Regions from separate parts of the Shewanella sp. 8A genome, predicted to be linked through region 1. Evidence: predicted binding sites of a transcription regulator. Region 1 holds the regulator's gene; each other region holds the start of a gene.
The links. Region 1 encodes MetJ, which represses methionine synthesis genes. Its sites were predicted from a motif close to TAGACGTCTAGACGTCTA; they were not measured.

Region 1 (3,201 bases):
CCTGCGGCTCCATCGCCCTGTGGGTCATGGTCGCGGGCACGGCTACGAGACTCTCAACGCCACCTAAACTCTCAGCCACGCTGAATAAACTTAACGCATCTAAAAAGGCGACCACTTCGGCCTCGCCGCCCTTAAGCTCAAAACTCAGCATAGCGCCAAAACCTTTTTGTTGCTTGGCGGCAATGGCATGGCCTGGATGATCCGCAAGACCTGGGTAATACACTTTACTCACGACTGGGCTGTTACTCAGTAACTCCACAATCCGCTCGGCATTAATTTGGTGCTCACGAATGCGCACAGCTAAAGTACGCAGGCCGCGCAGGGTTTGATAACTGTCGAAGGCAGAACCGGTTAAGCCTAAGGTGTTCGACCACCAATGTAAGGTCTCACCAATTTGGGGATCTTTGGCGATCACCGCGCCGCCCACCACATCACTATGGCCATTAATGTACTTCGTGGTGGAGTGGATAACGATATCGGCACCGAGCAATAGCGGTTGCTGCAAAATCGGTGACAGGAAAGTATTGTCCACTATCACTAACGCACCTACGGCGTGGCTTGCCTTGGCAATAGCTTCGATATCAACCACCCGCAGTAATGGGTTGGATGGGGTTTCAATCCACACCATTTTAGGCTGCTGGGCAATCGCTTGCTCAAGTGCTTGGCTGTCGGTTTGATCGACCACCAGCAGTTTAAATTGGCCTTTTTTCGCGAGGTTGGTGAATAAACGGTAAGAGCCACCGTAACAATCGTGAGGCACCACCAGTAAATCATCTGGGCCCAGTAAAGTGGTCACTAAGGTAATGGCTGCCATGCCAGTACAAGTCACTACACCGGTTGCGCCCTTTTCCAGCTTAGCTAAGGCATCGCCTAAGATGCTGCGGGTAGGATTGCCGGAACGGCTGTAATCAAATTCGCGAGGATTTTTATGACCATCGAAGGCGTAATTCGTCGACAGGTAAATTGGCGGCACCACGGCGCCATATTGAGTATCGCTTTCGATACCCTGACGCACTGCCAATGTGGCTAATTGACGCTCGGTCACTAATTTGCCTGCGGTCATCGGGAACTCCTAAGTTCGCAAAGAGATGTCTGGACGTCTAAATGTACCTAAGCCCAGTGGTATCGTCAATAGGCGTTAAGACGTTTAGACGTCTAAACATAAAGAAATCTGTTTGCAATCGCTAAGAAATAGTAGCAATAATTTGACTGTAATCTGTAAGGGTTTAAAATCTGCCCCGAATTTAGCGTTATAACAGGTGAGTCAATGACTGAATGGAATGGGGAATACATCAGCCCCTATGCTGAACATGGCAAGAAGAATGAACAAGTAAAGAAAATTACTGTGTCTATTCCGCTCAAAGTGCTAAAAGTCCTCACGGATGAACGTACGCGTCGTCAGGTCAACAACCTGCGCCACGCAACGAATAGCGAACTGTTGTGCGAAGCATTTTTGCATGCCTACACCGGCCAGCCTCTGCCTGATGATGCAGATCTGTCGAAAGAGTGCCCAGACAGCATCCCCGCTGAAGCGAAGCGGTTGATGGACGAAATGGGGATCGAGTGGGAAGACATGGAATAACGCTTAAGCGTCCATAATCCTGCCGTAACTAATTATTAGGGATCGTTAATGCTCATCCGGCGTGATGGGTTAAAGTAACGATCCCTATTTTGTTTTGATGGAATCCTATGTTCTCCTTGATCGATCCACAAACGCTAGCCATCGCGTCTGTGATTGTGTTTTTAGGTGCCCTCACCCAGAGTCTGATTGGGTTTGGCTTAGCCGTGGTCGCCAGTCCGCTGCTGTATATCGTCGATCCCCAATTAGTGCCTGCCCCCGTGATTGTGATGGGATTTTCCATCGCGCTACTCACCCTATTGCGTGAACGCGGCCATTTAGAATTCAATGGCTTGCAATACGCACTCATCGGTCGAGTGCCCGGTGGCTTTATCGGTGCCAGCCTATTACTGTTTGCGCCGCAGCCGATTCTTGGTCTGGCGATTGCAGCCATTGTGGCAGTCGCCGTGGTGCTCAGTTTGTATAAATTCAGTCTGCCGGTGAACAAAGCGACTCTGTTTGGCGCGGGAGTCGTCTCGGGGATCTTTGGCAATATCGCCGCCATTGGTGGCCCTCCGATGGCGATTTTATTGGCGGGTAAGGATGCTTCGCAGTTTCGCGCGGCGTTATCGGCCTTCTTTATCTTTAGTTCGACCATTGCCTTGGCGATTCTTGGGGTGACGGGCCTACTCGAAATCAAGCACTTTTGGCTGTCGCTAATGCTATTGCCCTCGGTCTTTTTAGGCTATCTCGTGGCGGGCAAACTGGTGGGAAATGTGGATAAACATAAGACCAAGATGGCGACCTTAGCCCTCTGCGCTATCAGCGCCTTAGTGCTCACGGTCAAATCAGTGATTGAGTTATTACCGCAATAACCTCATGCCAATCGCAGCCATAAAAAAAGCACCGTTTAACGGTGCTTTTTGTTGCTGTGGATACGAGTTGTCATCCATTCGAGCATCACTTAATCGCATTTAAGTGATGCTTAGTGCGCTAGCATCAATACGTTAGCTTAAGTAACTTTGGCCTGCATACACAATAAAGTGTCTCAGGGCGAGCACGCCAGTTAAGCTGGCACAGGCCACCATAATCATTGCGCCCTTAGTGTGGCGAGTCGCTGCGGGAAGCAGCATAAACAGCAATGGCACACCAAAGCCAATCCCGACGACACCAATCCAGAATACGCTTGCCCACACGCCAGAGGTGAGTGATGCCAGCGCCGCAGCCGCCGCTCCGCCCTTAAAGTACAAGGCACAGAACAACATAAACAGGAACATGATTTCGATTGCCATCACTGGCAGCTCTAAGCCATGCATTTTGGCTAAGGTCTTGTCGTGACTATCGGTTTTGAACATCACCAGCGCCAGCACCGCATTGGCCGCAGCGCCCGCTGATAAACCAGATACCAAGAACAGTGCAGGCAATACCGCAGTGTTTAGCATCGGATAGGCATTCATCGCCGAGATTAAGAAGCCAGTGTAAGCGCCTACGCCAATCGCGAGGACAAACAACAGCACTTCAATCAGCTTTCTAAAGGGCATCAGCAGCTTAGCGATAGGCGCGAGGAAACCTAAGCCCCACTTTGGCAAATCGTCACGCAGTACTAAAATCGCGTAGGCAAATGCCAAGGGTGAGTAAGCTAG
Region 2 (3,201 bases), on a different contig from region 1:
AGGCAGAAAAGAGATAAATAAAAGGCAATAAATCGTAAATTGTCTTAGGTAGATATCCAGATTTTCGGCGTTTTACAGGATCGGTTCGGCGATTTTGAGAACGTAAATTGTAAATTCTGGCGCCCAAAACAAACACAACAAGAGCAGCAATCAGCGCATAATCAGGTTCTAACAGCATAAAGCTTAAACAGCCTAGTACCATATAGCCAAAGGGTAAAACTTCATATACTGGTTTTGCTAACATATGCACTCCGTTGCGTGATGTTTATATCGATTTGAAAATATTGTTTTTTTAGCTGAAAATGCTGTTTGATTTTAAACTTCCCTATTTATCTGCTGATTATAATCATTTGGCGATAAAAAAAGCACCTCCTTATTTAAGGAAGTGCTTTTTTATCAGCTCCTCTGGGAGGGCTATTAGGCTTGTGAACCTACATTAGCCGCGGCAGCCGCAGCCACCGTTGCCATCACATCCCGCTTTAGGTGTGTCACAAGCTTCGTGATCATGGTCATGGTGGTGATGCCCATGGTCATCAGAACCCCCGCAGCAGCCACCAACATCATGACCTGAGCCACCACAGCATCCGCCGCCATGGTCATGTTCATGGCTGTGTCCATGACTGCCACATCCGCCGTGTGCATGAATATGTCCATGGGCAATTTCTTCAGCTGTCGCTTCACGTACATCGATGACTTCAATGTTAAAGCTGAGTGCTTGGCCTGCTAATGGATGGTTGCCATCAACAATCACAACATCATCTTTAACTTCGATGACTTGAACTGGACGCTGGCCCATTTCGGTTTCTGCAATAAAGCGCATACCTGGCACGATGTCTTCGATATCACCGAATGCTTCTAATGGTACTGCCTGGCGAAGGCCATCATGGTACGGACCATAGGCCTCTTCGGCACTGATCGTCACGTCCAGTTTTTCGCCCTTAATTTTACCTTCTAATGCGGCTTCTAATCCTGGGATTAGGTTTTCTGTACCATGCAGATACAACATTGGTTCGGCATCAAAAGAGTCTTCTAAAAGTCTGCCTTCTTGATCTGATAAACGGTAATGAATGGTTACCGCGCTGTGTTGGGTGATCTTCATATCGCCTCCGGTTCGGAATGTGCGCGCATAATAACGCGCTTTTAGGGTGCTGGCGATAATTTGAAGTTGCTTATGTTAGATATCGCACAGCTTTTTGTGAGTTCGATTTACTGAGATTAAGGACGATACAAAAGATGAATTGTGGTTTTTTATGAGTTGCCCTTTGTTATGTGCGGAAACAGACTGAAATGCTTTAATTTTCGAAAGATGGAAAATTTTCATTATAAATTATTTATTTTTTAATAGGTTAAGTTGATTGTAATTGTCTAGCATTACGTTTACGTAAACAGTTTTGTATTGATGAAAACGTATTTTTAGCCTATGAAAACTTGATATTTATTAATCTTGAATCACTAATTTACTCAAGTGAAAGATTTGTGCATAAATAATCCAGTTTGGGGGTTGACAAGGTTAGGTGAAAAAGGCAATTCTGTTTAACATCACATTGACATAGATAAGTCTAAACGTATGCATAGCCTTGGTTTCGTAGTAATTACCATTATTACAACCACCACTACAACCAGAGTGGGGGCGGGCTGATACACCCTAAAGAATTTTAACGACGAGCCCGCTTCCCACAAAGAAGCGGGCTTTTTTGTTTTTAGCTTATGTTTCTTAGTCGGGCGCGGTACAGGAGATCAAGATGAAAGTGATGAAATTTGGTGGTACCTCGCTTGCAAATTGGCAGCGATTTTCAATGGCGGCGGATATTGTTGCCAAGGCAGCGAAAGCTGAGCCGGTGGCGACAGTGCTCTCTGCGCCTGCAACAGTTACAAACGCTCTGCTAGAAATGGTCGATGTGGCGGTGAAAGGGGAAGATTATTCACCAGTCATTCAACACGTTGAGCGGGTGTTTACCTCGCTCTATCAGGATGCGGTTAGTTCTGGACTCTCTCGTAGCCAGAGCGAAGTGCTGTTCGCCGGACTAAGCGCGCAGCTTGCACGTTGGCAGGACAGATTACGCGGTATTACGCTGTTGCAGGAGTGCCCTGACGGGGTGCGCGCCGAGATCGTGGTTGCGGGTGAGCGTTTGTCTGCTGCGTTGATGGAGCAAGTCATGCTGGCAAAAGGCATTACTTCGGCGCAGCTAGACCCACGTGAATTATTTTTAGGCCGTGGTCGTCCGCTAGAATCCGTGGTCGATATTGCCGTCAGCAAACCGCGATTCAAAAATCTTGCCCTCGATGAGAAGCGGGTTTGGGTGATGCCCGGCTTTACCGCCGCCGATGAAGACGGCAAGGTTGTGACCTTAGGCCGTAACGGTTCTGATTACTCTGCTGCCGTGCTGGCCGCTTGTTTAGATGCTTCAAGCTGCGAGATTTGGACCGACGTTGACGGCGTATACAATACCGATCCTCGGGTTGTTACCGATGCTAAGTTGCTATCGCAGTTAAGTTATCAGGAGGCGATGGAGCTGTCTTACTTTGGGGCTAAGGTGCTGCATCCTAAAACTATTGCGCCTATCGCCCAGTTCCACATCCCCTGTTATATCAAAAACAGCTTTAATCCCGATGCGCCCGGCACTCTGGTATCGAATCAGGCCGATCAGAGCGGTTTGCAGGTTAAAGCCATTTCAAACCTCGATAATCAAACCATGTTTGATGTATCAGGCCCTGGCATGAAAGGCATGGTCGGCATGGCGAGCCGCACACTGGCTGCAATTTCCCGTAGTGGCGTTTCTGTGTCACTCATCACCCAGAGTTCTTGCGAATACAGCATCAGTTTTTGTGTGGCGACCAGTGAGTCCGCCAAGGTGAAATCGGCGCTAGAGCAGGAATTTGAGTTAGAAATCAAAAGTGACTTACTAGAGCCAATCGAAATGCGCCATGACTTGGCAATCGTTTCCTTGATCGGTGATGGCATGCGTACCCATAAAGGTGTGGCGGCGCGCTTCTTCCAAGCATTAGCGCAGGCAAGTGTGAATATTATCGCGATTGCCCAAGGCTCTTCTGAACGTTCTATTTCAACAGTGATCGAACAGCGAAAGACCAAGCATGCGGTTGCCGCCTGTCATCAGGGCTTTTTCGATGTGCAGCAGTATCTAGATGTGTTTTTAGTGGGGTGCGGTAACGTTGGCGCAGGCTTACTGGAGCAGATCAAAC
Region 3 (3,201 bases), on a different contig from region 1:
TTGGGGAAGACAATCGCTTCAAATTCCTGTTCGACTTTAATTTCCTGTCCACCCTCTCGGGCTAATACAAAGCCTTTAGGGAAAGCTCGGAAGTTTTCGACATCGGTCGCGAAGGTAAATTCAAAATCATCAAAATGTTTGTTAATCACCCGACACACTTGATACAGATTCACCTTATCCGCTGAGAATGGCTCAAGCGCTAAGGGTTTGTCTGTGATAAGGCGCATAAACATCTCTTGGGCGGCAATAAAACGCGTCATATCGTTTTGCCCCATGGGATACACCTTACCTAATTCAATGGTAAAGGCATCGGCGCCATATTGCTCGGAGGAAAAATAACTAAAAGTAGTCGTCGGCTCATGGTGAAATAACACAGTATCGACGCCACTGGCCGCTAAAAACATGATTTGCTCGGCGCTGTAAGCACGGCCGGGACGATAGGGATAAATCGCAAACTTTTCGTGTTTTGACGCCCGCATCGCCGTGTGTAAATCGTAGTGAATTCGCTGGCGCCCTGAGGCTGCGCCCTTAAAGAAGCGGTCAACATAGGCTTCTAATTTTTTCGCCCGCACCCGCTCAGGATTCACTAATCCCGGTGGATTTGAATGCTCGCCACTAAACAGACGATTCATGTTCTCGTCGATAATGCGAGTGCCGTTATTAATCGCTAAAGGGTTACCAATAAGAAAGAGCGTGCGTTGTTTGGCGATGATTTTTTGTTGGAGAAGCTGTTTGATTAAGGTATTGCAGAGTTCGATGGGGGCGGTTTCATTGCCGTGGACACCGCAGGAGAGAATGACATCCTTACCTTGGGCTTGTGCAGGCTCAAAGACGATGACGCCCGTGTCCCACACCTCTACTCGAGTATGTTCCCCTAAGGCGAAACTAAACTCATCTCCGAGGGTTTCAGGATTAGCGAGGGTCAGCGCGAGAAAATCCTTCGAATCTAACAGAGCTTGTAACACAGAATTCTCCTTATAATAGCGTGTTAAAGACGGGAGTGATGGCAATAACTGCCTGTTTCATGACACTTATCGCTACCCGCCTTAAAAAGCGCATCCATACTAACACAAGTTTTTGGGCCGTTACTCTGTCATTCTGGTCAAACAAGCGCATTTCGTGGCAAAACAACAGCATCTTAGCCGCATTTGGTCGACATAGGATTAATTTTGTCGACACACTTGCTTTTAGGGATGAGTTTTATCACAATTCTTAGCCATCTAGACTTCTATCAGGATTTATCATGGCGTTAGCAACTTTCGGTGCCGGCTGTTTTTGGGGCGTGGAGTATTTCTTTAGACAAGTCAACGGCGTAACCAACGCGACCTGCGGCTATATGGGTGGCAATAACGAAGCGACCACCTATGAGGAAGTCAAAAAAGGTAAGACAGGCCATGCCGAAGTCGTACAAGTAGAATTTGACCCTGCGATTGTCAGCTACGACGAGTTACTGGATGTGTTTTGGAAAAACCACAACCCGACCACGCTCAATATGCAGGGCGGCGATATTGGTACTCAATACCGCAGTACCATTTTCTTCCATGATCGTGAGCAAAAAGCGGCGGCAGAAGCCTCAAAACTGGCCTTTGCCCGTTCAGGTCGTTGGGGATTGCGTCATATCGTCACTGAGATTGTGCCGTTACAGCAATTCCATGTGGCAGAGGAATATCATCAAAACTATATCGATAAGAATAACTTACCGAGTTGCCATATCGAGTACTAGGCTTAGCGATTCAGCTCAAACCTGAATAATTTGACCTTACAATCGCTGCAAATAAAAACGCACTCATAGGATTTCGATGAGTGCGTTTTTTTATCGGTAAAAAGAATGCGTAAACGCTAAATCAGGCGCTGAGGGCCTTATCGATCAGGGCTTGTGCGTCCTTAATGATATCGGCAAGATGTTGCTCACTGATAAAGCTCTCACCGTAAATCTTGAATAACGCCTCAGTGCCCGATGGCCGCGCAGCAAACCAACCATTGGCCGTGGTCACTTTAATGCCACCAATTGAAGCATTATTGCCAGGTGCATGGGTCAATACGGCCTCAATGTTCTCACCCGCCAGCATAGTGGCATTTAAGGTCTCCGCATTGAGTTTTGCAAATTTTGCTTTGTTCTCAAGGCTAATTGGGCTGTCGATACGCTTATAAAAGCTTTGACCGAACTGTGCCACTAATTCTTGATGGCGTTGCCCCGGCGTCTTGCCAGTAACCGCAAGCATTTCGGCCGCAAGCAGCACTAAAATAAAACCGTCCTTGTCAGTACACCAAGTCGTGCCATCACGGCGCAGGAACGCGGCGCCCGCACTCTCCTCACCGCCAAAGGCAATGGTTGCCTCGGCTAATCCATCGACAAACCACTTAAAGCCAACGGGGACCTCAAGCAATTTTTTGCCATGGAAGGCACAGATTTTATCGATAAGCGCGCTCGATACCAATGTCTTACCAATGGCTAAGCTATCGCTCCACTCTGGTCTGTGGGTTAGCAGATAATCAATCGCTACTGCTAAATAGTGGTTGGGGTCCATCAGCCCGGTGCCCGGACACACGATGCCGTGTCTATCGTAGTCAGGATCGTTACCCACACATAAATCGAAGGATTCTTTATGGGCCAGTAAACCTGCCATCGCATAGGGAGAAGAGCAATCCATGCGGATCTTGCCGTCCTTATCCAATGACATAAAGCTGAAGCTTGGATCGACCTTATCGTTAACTAAAGTGATATCAATGCCATAGTGCTTGGCAATCGGTGCCCAATAATGAATACCGGAGCCGCCTAATGGATCGACACCCAGCTTAAGTTTAGCCTTAGCAATGGCATGCATATCGACGACATTGTCTAAATCCGTCACATAGGGCGTGATTAAATCAATGGCATGCACATAACCCGAAGCCAATGCATCTGCATAAGCGAGCTTATTAACGCCCTTGAGTGCAGCGCGCAGGTAATCATTAGCGCGGGACTCAATCCACGCAGTGATATTACCTTCAGCAGGGCCACCATGGGGTGGATTGTATTTAATCCCACCATCCTGCGGTGGATTGTGGGATGGCGTAATAATCAAACCATCGCTTAACGCGGCACCACTCAATGCCGCCTCGCGATTTGCACAAATAATCGCATGTGACACCACTGGCGTTGGCGTAAAACCATCATGTTGCTGGATATGCACAGTCACCTTATTGGCCGCTAACACTTCA

Region 2: a site for MetJ is predicted at 1,553-1,570, ahead of thrA (bifunctional aspartate kinase/homoserine dehydrogenase I). Genes of this name have one in related genera too.
Region 3: a site for MetJ is predicted at 1,214-1,231, ahead of msrA (peptide-methionine (S)-S-oxide reductase MsrA). Genes of this name have one in related genera too.

What each region holds. Positions count from the first base shown of each region.
Region 1 is NZ_JAMDJP010000003.1:161,892-165,092, reverse strand. Features, by position in the region: gene metB (cystathionine gamma-synthase) at 1-1,045, opposite strand, end outside; gene metJ (met regulon transcriptional regulator MetJ) at 1,268-1,582, shown strand; gene M0413_RS03500 (sulfite exporter TauE/SafE family protein) at 1,690-2,433, shown strand; gene nrfD (NrfD/PsrC family molybdoenzyme membrane anchor subunit) at 2,566-3,201, opposite strand, start outside.
Region 2 is NZ_JAMDJP010000005.1:29,681-32,881, forward strand. Features, by position in the region: gene M0413_RS05130 (hypothetical protein) at 1-244, opposite strand, end outside; gene slyD (peptidylprolyl isomerase) at 437-1,099, opposite strand; gene thrA (bifunctional aspartate kinase/homoserine dehydrogenase I) at 1,743-3,201, shown strand, end outside.
Region 3 is NZ_JAMDJP010000007.1:128,377-131,577, reverse strand. Features, by position in the region: gene astE (succinylglutamate desuccinylase) at 1-965, opposite strand, end outside; gene msrA (peptide-methionine (S)-S-oxide reductase MsrA) at 1,244-1,723, shown strand; gene pgm (phosphoglucomutase (alpha-D-glucose-1,6-bisphosphate-dependent)) at 1,845-3,201, opposite strand, start outside.